One region of the Aurantimonas sp. NFXS3 genome, then DNA from elsewhere that is predicted to be linked to it. Evidence: riboswitches for the same ligand, from Rfam matches in the RefSeq annotation. Region 1 holds a riboswitch; each other region holds the start of a gene.
What was found. Region 1 has a riboswitch for thiamine pyrophosphate ahead of thiC (phosphomethylpyrimidine synthase ThiC). Riboswitches for the same ligand answer to the same signal wherever they lie in the genome.

Region 1 (4,428 bases):
TGCCGGCATAGCCCATGGCCGGCAATGCCTCGGCCACCGCCGGCTCGATGCGGTTCCAGGGCGGCACCATCACCGGCACGAGCCGGTCGCCGAATGCCGCCGCCAAGCGGCTGCGCCCCTCGTCGAACTCACCCAGCACCTCCGCCAAAGGCCGGTCGCCGCCGCATTCCACGGCGCGTCCGCCGGGCGCGGCGTGGTTCCTGTGGGCGTGGCCATGCTGGAGGACGGTCAGGAGCGGATCGCCCCGATGGGCGACCAGGCTGTCCGTCAGCCCCGCGGGAATGACCGCCAGCGCCAGCGGTGCGGCATGGCGGTGCGCGGCGGCGACCAGCGCCTCGAGCGCCGGCGTCGCGGCAATCGCATCGTCGTCCCGCCACCACATGTCGATCCGCCGGCCGGCATCGTGCCAAGCGTCGAGTTCGCTCAGAAGGTCGTCAGCGTTCCGCATGGCGCGGCTTTAGCGGCGATCGGGCGTCCGGGCAATTGCTGCGCGGCGCGACCGATCGGCCAGAGCAAGAGACGGTCAGTCTCTTTCTTCGTCTTCCTCGGCGTCCTGTTCGTCGTCCGGAACATCGGTGCCGATCAGCCGCTCGTCGGGCTCTTTGCCGGCAAAGGAATTGTCGGTGCGCTGCAGCGCATTGTCGAGGACGCCGCCATCGGCGGGCTTTTGGTCGTGTCTGGGGGCCTTCGGATCGGCCATCGTGCGTTCTCCTGATGCAGTCGAACGCCTAACCACCAGCGTGCCCGCCCCGTTCCACTGGGGACACGGGAGGCGGCAGCACACCGCCGCCTCCGCTTCGCTGCGCCCTACTCGGCCGGCACGTCGCCGGCAGGCATGTAGAGATCGCCGCCCTCGCGATATTTCTGCGCCATCTTCTCCATGCCCTCCTTCTGCGCCTCGGCGCGGATGTCGTGGGAGATCTTCATGGAGCAGAATTTCGGGCCGCACATGGAGCAGAAATGCGCCACCTTGTGCGCCTCCTTGGGCAGCGTCTGGTCGTGGAAGGAGCGCGCCGTCTCCGGGTCGAGGGAGAGGTTGAACTGGTCCTCCCAGCGAAACTCGAAGCGCGCCCGGCTCAGCGCGTCGTCGCGCAGCTGCGCAGCCGGGTGGCCCTTGGCGAGATCTGCGGCATGGGCCGCGATCTTGTAGGTGACGACGCCGACCTTCACGTCGTCGCGGTCCGGCAGGCCCAGATGCTCTTTCGGCGTGACGTAGCAGAGCATCGCCGTGCCGAACCAGCCGATCATCGCCGCGCCGATGCCCGAGGTGATGTGGTCGTAGCCCGGCGCGATATCGGTGACCAAGGGTCCGAGCGTGTAGAACGGCGCTTCGCCGCAGACCCGCATCTGGCGATCGACATTCTCCTTCACCTTGTGCATCGGCACATGGCCCGGCCCCTCGATCATCACCTGGCAGCCCTTGGCCCAGGCGATCTTCGTGAGCTTGCCCAGCGTGTCGAGCTCGGCGAACTGTGCCGCGTCGTTGGCATCGGCGATCGAGCCGGGGCGCAGGCCGTCCCCCATGGAGAAGGACACGTCATAGGCCCGGCAGATATCGGCGATCTCCTCGAAATGCTCGTAGAGAAAGCTCTCTCGGTGGTGATGCAGGCACCACTTCGCCATGATCGAGCCGCCGCGCGACACGATGCCCGTCGTGCGGTCCACCGTCAGCGGAATATGGGACAGCCGCACCCCGGCATGGATGGTAAAATAGTCGACGCCCTGCTCGGCCTGCTCGATCAGCGTGTCGCGGAAGACCTCCCAGGTGAGGTCCTCGGCGATGCCGTTCACCTTTTCCAGCGCCTGGTAGATCGGCACCGTGCCGATCGGCACCGGCGCGTTGCGGATGATCCAGTCGCGGATGTTGTGGATGTTGCGGCCGGTGGACAGGTCCATCACCGTGTCGGCGCCCCAGCGGATCGCCCAGACCATCTTCTCCACCTCCTCGGCCATCGAGGAGGTGACGGCGGAATTGCCGATATTGGCGTTGATCTTGACCAGGAAGTTGCGGCCGATCGCCATCGGCTCGACTTCCGGATGGTTGATGTTGGCCGGGATGATGGCGCGGCCGGAGGCGACCTCGTCGCGCACCCATTCCGGGGTAATGAAATCCGGGATCGCCGCCGAATACGGCTCGCCGTCGCGCTCCAGGGCCCGCTTTGCCTCGGCCCGGCCGAGATTCTCGCGGATCGCGACGAACTCCATCTCGGCGGTGACGATGCCGGCGCGGGCATATTCGTACTGGGTCACGGCGCGCCCGCCCGTCGCCCGGCGCGGTGCGTTGCGAACCGGAAATTCCGGCGTCAGCTTCTCGGCCGGCAGATTGCCGTTGTCCTCGGGCTGCACCGCGCGGCCCTCGTAGAATTCGGTGTCGCCGCGGGCCGCGATCCAGCTCTCGCGGATGCGCGGCAGTCCCTTGGCAATGTCGGTCTCGACCTGGCTGTCGGTATAGGGGCCGGACGGATCGTAGACGATGACGTCGGGCTCGCCCGCGGTCGGATGCACGGTGATTGCGCGCATCGGCACGCGGATGTCGGGAAAGGCCGTTCCGGCCAGGTAGATCTTGCGGGATGCCGGCAGCGGGCCGGCGGTGACGGTGGGTGTCACGGCATTCATCTTGGTTCTCCAGTCGCGCTCGCGTCGGAGATCCAGTTCTGCTTTCGGTGATCGAAAACTCTCGTCGGCCTGTCGGATCGCCCCTGTCGTTGAGGGCATGGCCCGCATTGCGGGCCGGAGAGGTCGGCGGCTTTCCCATCCCTACGCCAGTATGAACTGGATCAGGTTCGTAGGGTCGCCGCGCGCTTCGCCGATGATCGGCGGCCGTCGGCCTCTCAGTTCCTTGCCGGAACTCCCCTTGGACGAGCGGACGGTAGCAGTCCCCGTGGGGGTGTCAACAGCGGTTGCAGCGGTCGTTACCGAAGATCGGCACGTCACAGGAAGAGGCAGGGAACGGGAAGACAGGAAGCAGGACCGGCAGCGGCCGATCGGGACATCGCGGCGGCGACGCAGGCGATGCGCCGCGGGCCGGGACGACCGGGAGGCGGTCAGGGGCAAAGCCCGAGCCAGACCCGCGATGCGTGTCGCGGGCGGTCCGCGGCGCAAGCGGCGCCGTCGGACGAGATGGTGTCACATGCGGGCGGCCAGCGCCCCGTCATGCGGTCGGCAAAGCCGAGACCCTAGAGGATGTCGAGGCTGACCTTGGCGGTGCCCGAATGGATCATGCCGATCTTCGAGGCCGCGGCGCGCGACAGGTCGATGATCCGGCCGCCATGATACGGGCCGCGGTCGTTGATGCGCACGACGACGGACTTGCCGTTGCGACGGTTGGTGACGCGCACCTTGGTGCCGAAGGGCAGCGTCTTGTGAGCCGCCGTCATGGAGTTCATGTTGAAGCTTTCGCCGTTCGCCGTGCGGCGACCATGAAAGCGCTTTCCGTAATAAGAGGCGGAACCCGAGGCCGCGGACTTCGTTTCGGCTACGACCGGAGTGATTGCGACGGAGTACGAACCGACCATCGTTCCGGCGAAAAGCGCAGCCGCGAGAGCGGCCTTCGGCAGAAACTTCATTCTTGGCATGTCCTTGAGATGCGACGTTTGCGACGCCGCCTCCTTCGTCAATTCCTGTGACGAGAAAAAGGACGGACTCTGGCAGCAATAGGGTCTTTCTACGACAGCGGAACTTTTCGGGCCCTGGCGTATCGTCCTGAGCCCAAACGAAGAATTTCCGTCCGAGCCCTGTACTGAATGCGACAGCCATGTCGCATTCGCGCCGGTGACGCCTTAACCGGTCAGACCGCCAGCTTCGGGGTCCGGCCGCTGTCTTCGAGTTCCCATTCGGCCTGCCAGTCCATGCCGTCCTGCGACAGGACGAGGTAGTTGCGCTCGCTCGTATAGGTCGCGCGGCGCGACGGCAGCGGCCGCAAGCGGATCTTCCGGCCGCGCAGTGGGCTCTCGCCGACACGGGCGAGAAGGCCGAGCGCAAACGGATAGGCCGGCCCGGGCGCGGGGTGGGAAATGCCGGACGCGACGAGCTGGTGCATCACACTCCCGTTCAGAAGCCGCATCTCGCCGCGCGTCGCCAGATGGATTTCGCCGGAGACGACCACGAGCCCGCCGACGGCCCGCTCGGCGCGATCGGCCAGGCATTGCAGGCAGCGGATCCATTCGCGCCGATGCGCCCGGCTCTGCCACTGGTCGCGCAGATCGTCGGACAGCTTGGCGACCCGCGGTACGATGCCGGCGACGAGCTCGGCCCAGCTCAGCCGCGGCCCGAGCACCGGCACGCTGGACATCAGCACGATCCGGTCCGGCTCCGGCGTCGTCTCCAAGGCCGTTTCGAAGCTCTTCCATCCGACCGGCCCCATCACCCGGTCGGGGCGGCGTTCACTGCGCAGGTCCGGCGCGAGGATCGTCAGGCCCGGATAGCGCA
Region 2 (4,428 bases), on a different contig from region 1:
CCACCGCGGCCCGCGCAGGACTGCGGCGATCGTAGCGCAGCGCGCGGCCGCCAAGGCCGAAACCGGCGGCGACATCGCCGCCGAGACGGGTCGCCAGCCACAGGACGATCGCTGTCAGGCCGATCTGGACGAGCGACAGCGTGATCGCACGGCCGGGATCGAAGTCGTAGCGCAGCGACTGGTAGATCGCGACTTCCAGCGTCGTGGCGCCGGGCCCGCCCCCCAGCACCAGAACCAGAGTGAAGCTGGTGACGCAGAGCATGAAGATCAGGCTTGCGGCCGCCGGCAGTGCACCGCGCAGGGCCGGCCATTCGACAAGCCGGAACGTGGCCAGCGGGCTCAGCGACAATTGCCCGGCGAGCTTCCAGCTTTCGGCCGGCACGCGATCGAGCCCGGCCAGCATCAGCCGGGCGGCCAGCGGCAGGTTGAAGAAGACATGGGCGATCAGGATGCCGGAGAGACCATAGATGTCGAGCCGCGCCAGTCCGATCGCCGCGAAAGCATCGGAGACGAGACCGTTGCGGCCCCAGATGGTGAGGATCGCCAGCGCGCCGACCAGCACGGGCAGCACCTGCGGCAGGAGAAACAGGCGCAGCACCGCACGGCGACCGGGAAAGCGGGCACGATGCAGGGCCAGTGCCAGCGGGATGGCGCCCACCACCGACAGGAGGGTCGACAGCACCGCCTGCTCGAGGGTGAACAGGACGACGCCGAGGAGATAGCGATCGCCGGCCACCGCCCGAAAATCGGGTACGGCGCCGGTCGCAAAGAGAAGCACGACGAAGGCACCGGCGAGGAAGCCGACGAGGATACCGGCAGCGCCGAGGCCGAGGCCGATCCGCCAGGCACGATCCGCAGCACCGGTCATGAACGCCTCACCGGGACGCGCGCTCGATCGTCAGCGGCCGATCGCTTCGAGCCATTCCTGCGTCCATGCCTTGCGGTTCGCCGCCACGGTTTCCGGATCGATCATCAGCGGCGTCTCCACCTGCACCAGGCGGCCAAACGCTTCAGGCAGATCGATGCCGTCCGCGACCGGCAACGTCCAGTTGGTGGTGGGGATCAGCGACTGCACCTCGGCGGTCAGCATGTAGTCGAGGAAGCGGGTCGCCAGTTCGGCGGTTTCGGTCGTCTTCAGCATCGCCGCCACCTCGATCTGCAGGTAGTGGCCCTCCGCGAAGGCCGCGGCCTGATAGCGGTCGGTGTCTTCCTCGATCATGTGGTAGGCGGGCGATGTCGTGTAGCTGAGAACCATCGGCACCTCGCCGCTAGTGAACAGGCCATAGGCCTCGCTCCAGCCGGGCGTCACGGTCAGGATGCGCTTCGACAGCTGCGCCCATTTGGCGGCGGCCTCGTCGCCATAGATCTTCTTCATCCACAGCATCATGCCGAGGCCGGGCGTCGAGGTCCGCGCGTCCTCGATGGCGATCTTCACCTCGGGATCGCCATTGACCAGATCGTCGAGGCTCGCCGGTGGTTCGGCGATCGCTTCGCTGTCGTAGACGAAGGCGAGATAGGAATAGTCGTAAGGGACGAAGATGTCGTCCGAGAAGCCGGTCGGCACGTCGAGACCCGAGAGATCCGCCCCGCTCGGCGCGAACATGCCGGTCGCCTTGGCCTCGGGGATGAGATCGGTGGTCAGGCCGAGGACGACATCGGCTTCGGTCGAGGGGCCTTCGAGCTTGAGACGATTGAGGATCGCGACGCCGTCCTCGAGCCCAACGAACTGCAGATCGCAGGCGCACACCACTTCAAAACCCGCCTCGATCTTCGGGCCCGGCCCCCATTCGGGCGTGAAGCTCTCATAGGTGTAGACGGTGAGCACCGGCTTGTCGGCCTGGGCGACCGCTCCGGTCACGCCGGCCAGAAGGGCGGCGGCGCAAACGCCGAGATGGCGAACGGACAGCGGCAGGAGGAAGACGGGTCGGGCCATGATGGTGCCTTTCGAGACGGCGGCTTTCGAAACGAAAGCATCCGCGAGACACCCGCCGACGCCCGCATCCCTCCGCCGGTATGAGCCGGATCAGGTTCGACGGGTCGGCATGCGCCTCTCAGCCCGAAGGCACCCCGTGTGAGCATGGGAAGACTTAGAGGCCACGCCGCTTGCCGGCAAGGGCGGCCGCGCCCCTGAGCCAAGGGACAGCTCTGCCCTGCCCCGGTGCCGAGCTCTCGCGTCAGACTGCCAGGCTGCGCGCCGACGTTGCGAGCAGACGATGCCCTGGCCGGCAATCTCCTTACGAGGTCGAAGCAGCCGATTGGCGTTTGCGGCCCGATGCTGTAGGCGAGCCGCGATGTCGCGCTTTTCCATTCTCCTTGCCGGCCATATCGCCCCGACCCCTGCGCTGATCAATGCGGTGGAGGGCACGCGGGTCATCGCCGCGGATGATGGCCTGCGCCATGCTGCGGAACTGCAGGTTACGCCGGAACTCTGGGTCGGCGATTTCGATTCCAGCCCGCCGCGACCGGCGATCGAACTGACCAGCCTGCCCCGCGAACCCTATCCCCGCGACAAGGCGATGACCGACGGCGAGATCGCCATCGAGGCGGCGCTGACGCGTGGCGCGACCGGCCTGCTTCTGGTCGGCGCGCTCGGCGGCCCGCGCAGCGACCACGCCTTTGCACATCTGATCCTGGCCCTGCGCTATGCCGCCCGCGGCATCGACGTGGAGTTGTTCGACGGTATCGAACGCGCCTGGCCACTGGGACCGGACCGCCGCGCCTTCGATCTTGCGCCCGGCACGCAGTTCTCGATCCTGAAATTCTCGGATCTTTCGGGGCTGACGATCTCCGGCGCGAAATGGCCGCTCGACGGTGTCGACCTGCCATTCCACTCGATCCTCACCCAGTCGAACGAAGCGCTGGGGCCGATCGCCGTGACGATCCGCCAAGGCACGGCGCTGCTCGTCGCCCAGGCCGATCCCAAGGTCCGCTGATCCGCAATATCGCCGCACAAGAGCTTCGCGAGCAGACTTGGCGAACCCTGCGCCTTCGACTAGGTTGCGCGCGGTCGGTCCCGTAGCTCAGCAGGATAGAGCATCAGATTCCTAATCTGAGGGTCACTGGTTCGAATCCAGTCGGGATCACCAATTGCTTTGCGCCCTGCGGCAGGGCCACGCGGCTCCTCGCCGCGTACCCATGCACGGGGATATACAAGCGACAACCGAATACATCGCGTTGAGCAGCCGCTGATCCCAGTCTGTTAATGTGCCGATTCTCCCGAAGCGTTGCTTCGATTGCTAGTGCTGACGCTGGCCCTCGTACACTTCGGCACGATGCAACGCCCCGCCAGCGCGCCTTCAACGCACCGGTTCACCGTGAACTCCCCGTGACCGTTAAGTATTTTAGTAAGCAGGGGTCATCTAACACTCTATCCAAACAAGGCCACTTGCATCTGCAGTGAGGGGATGGGATGTGTGCCCTCAGAAATACAACGCGAATCTGTCTATGACGTGAGATGCAGGCCAACCGGTGATGTTGCACCATAATTGTCTCGGGGTATCGGCGGAGTGGAGAGCACTAGGTCGCGGCCAACAATCGTGTTGCTTACAGCCGGAGTTCGCCGGAAGCATCCGTCCCTGGAATTGACGCTCTCTCCTTATGTGGTCCATCCGCCTGCGTCGTAGATCAAGGACCAGTCCAAACAGTGAGGTCATCCACTCAGGATGGATGAGCCAGAAAGAACCAATCCAAAATACATGCATACATTCATGGACTTCATGAGACGGATCTTTGCGTGGCATCACTGGATCCCCATTAGTATCGACCTGCGCCGCTCGCCTTTTGATCTTCGCCCGCTAACGGCCACGTCTGCTCCGACGCTAATACAGCGAGGGGTCCAGAATCGTTCTCGCATCCTCATGTCGGCCAAAACCAATGTTGAGAATTCGTCAGCAACGCAGAAGGCGCTCCAACGCCCGGCGGAGAGGACTGCCCGGCGGCCGCATGATATTGTGAGCGTCACCTGGGATTACGACTTCCTGAAAGGCTGCTTGCTCGCAACGACGTTACTGGTACTCACGACCGGCGTTATGCTCTGGGCGGTCTGGAGCGCGTTATCGTCATTAATCGGTTTACTTTTCTAATCTCTTCAGAAGACCTCGGCGAGTTGGTGGCGGACCCGACCGGACGCACTGGTCAAACCTGTGCCGCATCCTCATGCCACCCCGTCGCCGGTGTCGGAACTGGTACACTCCCTCTGCCCGCCGCCGGCTTTCCTTATATCGCGACTTCCACGCGGTTGCGGCCGCGGTCCTTGGCGAGGAAGAGCGCTTCGTCGGCGGCCTTGAAGAGGCGCTTGAAGGACAGGTCTTCCCCCTCCTGCGTGGCGACGCCGACACTGACGGTCACGTTGCCGTTCTCCTGGTCGCCATGGAAGACCTTGTCGTCCACGGAAAGCCGGATCCGTTCGGCGGTCTGCAGGGCCGCTGC
Region 3 (4,428 bases), on a different contig from region 1:
ACCTGGCGCGGCAGCGACGCGCTGTCGCCGATCCATTTTCTCGGCCGCAGTCGCCGCATCGTGCCGGCCGGCGACATCACCGCCTATGCCGCTTCGAGCCTCGACGAGTCGCCGCAGGCGGGACCCGGCGTCCTCGCGCTGGCGCGGCGCATCCAGGACGACTTCGCCTACGAGCCCGGCGCGACGGACGTGCGCACCGGCATCGCCGAAGCCTTTGCGCGCCGCCGCGGCGTCTGCCAGGACTTTGCTCATGTGATGGTGGCGGGCCTGCGCGGCGCCGGCATTCCCGCGGCCTATGTCAGCGGCTTCCTGCGCACCGAGCCGCCGCCGGGGCAGCCGCGCCTCGAAGGCGCCGATTCCATGCATGCCTGGGCCGCCGCGTGGCTCGGCCCGGATGCCGGCTGGGTCGGGTTCGACCCGACCAACGGCGTCGCGGTGGAACGGGGCCACATCATCGTGGCCATGGGCCGTGACTATGACGATGTCGCCCCAATCGCGGGTGTCGTTGTGACCGCGGGCCACCAGCAGACCTCGCATGCCGTCGACGTGGTCCCGCTGGAAGGCGCCACCGCCGCGAGCGACTGAGACTTATTGCGGACTCATCGTTGCAAGTCGTAACGAAGCGTCGACATCTTTCGCGCTAGTATCCCTACGTCATCTTCGTTTTTCGCGGGCACATGCAGATCCATACCCCCACGATGCTCCTTGTCCTGAGCGCGCTCTGTCTCAGCGCCAGCCTCTGCCATCTGGTCGAGTGGCGGAATCTGCGCGAGACGGCGCTGCTGTACTGGAGCGCCGGCATGGGCCTGATCGCGCTGGCTGCGGCCACGGCGCCGCTGCGGGTGTTCGAATTCTATGCGGTGGCCATCGGCGGGGCCAATGCGCTGCTGCTCGCAGGCTATGCGCTGCTCTATGTCGGCTTCGCCCGGTTCTGCGATGTGAAAACCAGCCTCTGGTGGTATGCCGGGCCGGTCGTCTGGCTGCTGTTCTACGGGCTGTCCCCGGCGGCAGAGAGCATCGAGGCCCGGGTCGCCGTGATCTCGACCATCGCCGCCTTCTATTCGCTGGCCATCGCGCTGACCCTGCTCAACCCGACGGCCCGCAGCGGGCCGGCGCTGATCCTCAGCGCGGCCTTCGGTGCCCATGGTCTGTTCTGCGCCCTGCGCGTGGTGCTGGTTGGCCTGCCAGCCGCCATAGCTGACCAGCAATTGATGACCGGCTTCCTGTTCACGCTGGTGATGACCCAGGCCATCCTGATGATCGGCGTGAGCACCTATCTCGTCATTGCCATGGTGCGCGGGCGGCATGAGCAGTCTCTTCGCCGCCTGTCGGAAACCGACTTCCTGACCGGCATCGACAACCGCCGGGCCTTCACGACCAAGGCGACCGCGCTTCTCAACGACGCCGATGCCGGCGACGTCGCCCTGCTGCTGTTCGATCTCGACCGCTTCAAGAAGATCAACGACGATCACGGGCACGGCTGCGGCGACGAGGTCATCAAGCTGTTCGTCGACAGCACCGCCGACCATCTGCGTCCGACCGACGTCTTCGCCCGTCTCGGGGGCGAGGAGTTCGCCGCCCTCGTCCGGCGACGCGACAAGCACGAGCCGGCGGTCATCGCAAGGGCGATCGTGCGCGGATTTGCCAACCAGGCCCGCACGGTCGGCGGCCGGTCGATCGCGGCCACCGTCAGTGCCGGCGTGGCCACCAACGAGGCGAACCGCGACCTGAACGGCCTGCTCACTGCCGCCGACCAGGCGCTCTACCGGGCGAAATCCATGGGCCGCGACCGCGTCGAGGCCGTCGTGGTAGACGCCCCGGTGGATGGACCGCCCGCGGACGACGCCCTGCTGCAGGCCACCTGAGCCAAGCGCCCGGCTACCAGTGACGGTGGAAATGGTGCGTCGGACCGTGCCCCGATCCGACGCCCAGCCGGTCCGCCGCGCCGATGGCGCCCGCGACATAGGCCTTGGCGACCCTCACCGCCGCGAACGCGTCGCCGGTCAGCGCGAGCTGCGCCGCCAGCGCCGAGGACAGGGTGCAGCCGGTGCCATGGGTGTTGCGGGTTTGGAGGCGCACGCCCTCGAACCATTCGCGCTGCGTTGCCGTCACCAGCAGATCCGGGCTGTCGTCGCCGCTCAGATGGCCGCCCTTCAACAGCGCCGAGCCGCAGCCCAGCGCCTGCAGGCGGGTCGCGGTCGCCTCCATTTCGTCCCGGTCGGTGGCTTCCGCAACATCGAGCAGCACGGCGGCTTCCGGCAGGTTCGGCGTGATCATGTCGGCAAGGGGTACGAGTTCGCTGCGTAATGCCGCCACGGCCTCCTCGGCCAGCAGGCGATCGCCGCCCTTCGCGACCATGACCGGGTCGAGAACGACGTTCCGCGCCTGGTGCCGCTTCAGCGCATCGGCGACAGCATGGGCGATTTCGGCCGTGGCGATCATGCCGATCTTCACCGCATCGACGCGGATATCGGCGAAGACCGCATCGATCTGGCGGGTGACGAAGTCGGGCGAGACCAGTTCGACGCCGCTGACGCCCCGCGTGTTCTGGGCGGTCAGCGCGGTGATCACGGCCATGCCGTAGACGCCGTTCGCCGCGAAGGTCTTCAGATCGGCCTGGATGCCGGCCCCGCCGGAGGGGTCCGAGCCGGCGATCGAGAGAACATTGCGGATGGTGGACTGGCTTGGCATCGCGGTCGGCTCCTGGCCGACGACGGGCCCGACGGAGCATGTGAGAGACCCCGCCGCGACTCCCTCCGCCGGCATTATCCGGGTCAGGTTCGAAGGGTGCATCTCAGCCCGCCGTTTCCGGCGGGCGCCCCCGTCACGCATTCGGTTCTACGCGGTCGCCGCCCTCATGTCAGCAGCGTCCGCGACGGGACGGCGGCGACCGGCCGCCGTCCAGCCTTCCGGCGGCTCAGCCTTCCTGCACGAGGACGATGGTGCCGAGCGGCGGCAGCGACAGGGGAATCGAGTAGGGCCGGCCGTGCACCGACACCTCCTCGGCGTCCTTGCCGCCCATATTGCCGACATTGGAGCCGCCGTAGATCTCCGAATCGGTGTTCAGGCGCTCGACCCAGCGGCCGGGCAGCGGCACGCCGATGCGGTATTCATGGCGCGGCACCGGCGTGAAGTTCGACACGATCAGCACCGGGTTGCCCGCGCGGTCCTTGCGCATGAAAGCGATGACGCTCTGCTCGACATTCGACGTGTCGACCCATTCGAAGCCGGCCGGATCGCAGTCGAGTTCGTAGAGCGCCGGGATCTCGCGATACATGGTGTTGAGATCGCGCACGAGGCGGCGCATGCCCTCGTGACCGGGCTGCTCCAGGAGATGCCAGTCGAGGGAGCGGTCGTGGTTCCACTCGCCGACCTGGCCGAACTCGCCGCCCATGAAGATCAGCTTCTTGCCGGGATGGGTCCACATGAAGCCGAAATAGGCGCGCAGATTGGCGAATTTCTGCCACTCGTCGCCCGGCATCTTGCCGAGCAGCGAGCCCTTTCCGTAGACCACCTCGTCATGGCTCAGCGGCAGGACGAAGTTCTCCGAATAGGCGTAGACCATGCCGAAGGTCATGTGGTGGTGGTGGTAGCGCCGGTTGATCGGGTCTTCCTGCATGTAATGCAGGGTGTCGTGCATCCAGCCCATGTTCCACTTGAAGTGGAAGCCGAGGCCGCCGGCGAAGGTCGGGCGTGACACGTCCGGGAAGGCGGTCGATTCCTCGGCATGGGTGGTCGCCTTGGGATAGTACTCGCCGACCCGCTCGTTGGTGTCCTTGAGGAACGCCATGGCCTCGAGATTCTCGCGCCCGCCATGGATGTTGGGCTCCCATTCGCCGTGCTCGCGCGAATAGTCGAGATACAGCATCGAGGCGACCGCATCGACGCGCAGGCCGTCAATGTGGAAGCGGTCGAGCCAGTAGAGGCCGTTGGCGACCAGGAAGTTCTCCACTTCCGGCCGGCCGTAATCGTAGATCAGCGTGTTCCAGTCCTTGTGGAAGCCGCGACGCGGATCGGGATGCTCGTACAGCGCGGTGCCGTCGAACTGGCCGAGGCCATGGGTGTCTGTCGGGAAATGCCCCGGAACCCAGTCGAGGAGCACCCCGATGCCGGCCTGATGCAGCGCATCGACGAGGCGTGCGAAGCCCGCGGGCGATCCGAAGCGCGAGGTCGGCGCGTAGAGGCCGATCGGCTGGTAGCCCCAGGACCCGTAGAAGGGATGCTCGGAAACCGGCAGCAACTCGACATGGGTGAAGCCCATGTCGCGCACATAGGGTACGAGCTCGGCGGCCAGTTCGTCATAGTCGAGATAGGCGTTGTCGGGACCCCGCCGCCAGGACCCCAGATGCACCTCGTAGATCGAGATTGGCTTCTCGCGATCCTGCCAGTCGGCCGCATGGGCCTGGAACTCGTCGTCCTTCCATTCGT

Region 2: linked by a shared signal. The riboswitch ahead of thiB (thiamine ABC transporter substrate binding subunit) and the one ahead of thiC (phosphomethylpyrimidine synthase ThiC) in region 1 are both predicted to bind thiamine pyrophosphate.
Region 3: linked by a shared signal. The riboswitch ahead of thiD (bifunctional hydroxymethylpyrimidine kinase/phosphomethylpyrimidine kinase) and the one ahead of thiC (phosphomethylpyrimidine synthase ThiC) in region 1 are both predicted to bind thiamine pyrophosphate.

What each region holds. Positions count from the first base shown of each region.
Region 1 is NZ_JAGDDZ010000004.1:296,737-301,164, forward strand. Features, by position in the region: gene J3367_RS13670 (polysaccharide deacetylase family protein) at 1-448, opposite strand, end outside; gene J3367_RS13675 (hypothetical protein) at 524-700, opposite strand; gene thiC (phosphomethylpyrimidine synthase ThiC) at 808-2,616, opposite strand; TPP riboswitch at 2,738-2,865, opposite strand; gene J3367_RS13685 (septal ring lytic transglycosylase RlpA family protein) at 3,177-3,566, opposite strand; gene J3367_RS13690 (alkaline phosphatase D family protein) at 3,788-4,428, opposite strand, start outside.
Region 2 is NZ_JAGDDZ010000002.1:837,369-841,796, reverse strand. Features, by position in the region: gene thiP (thiamine/thiamine pyrophosphate ABC transporter permease) at 1-868, opposite strand, end outside; gene thiB (thiamine ABC transporter substrate binding subunit) at 899-1,933, opposite strand; TPP riboswitch at 1,984-2,080, opposite strand; gene J3367_RS09110 (thiamine diphosphokinase) at 2,292-2,933, shown strand; tRNA gene J3367_RS09105 (tRNA-Arg) at 3,010-3,086, shown strand; gene J3367_RS09100 (GGDEF domain-containing protein) at 4,216-4,428, opposite strand, start outside.
Region 3 is NZ_JAGDDZ010000002.1:784,491-788,918, reverse strand. Features, by position in the region: gene J3367_RS08910 (transglutaminase family protein) at 1-585, shown strand, start outside; gene J3367_RS08905 (GGDEF domain-containing protein) at 678-1,865, shown strand; gene thiD (bifunctional hydroxymethylpyrimidine kinase/phosphomethylpyrimidine kinase) at 1,879-2,691, opposite strand; TPP riboswitch at 2,735-2,833, opposite strand; gene glgB (1,4-alpha-glucan branching protein GlgB) at 2,918-4,428, opposite strand, start outside.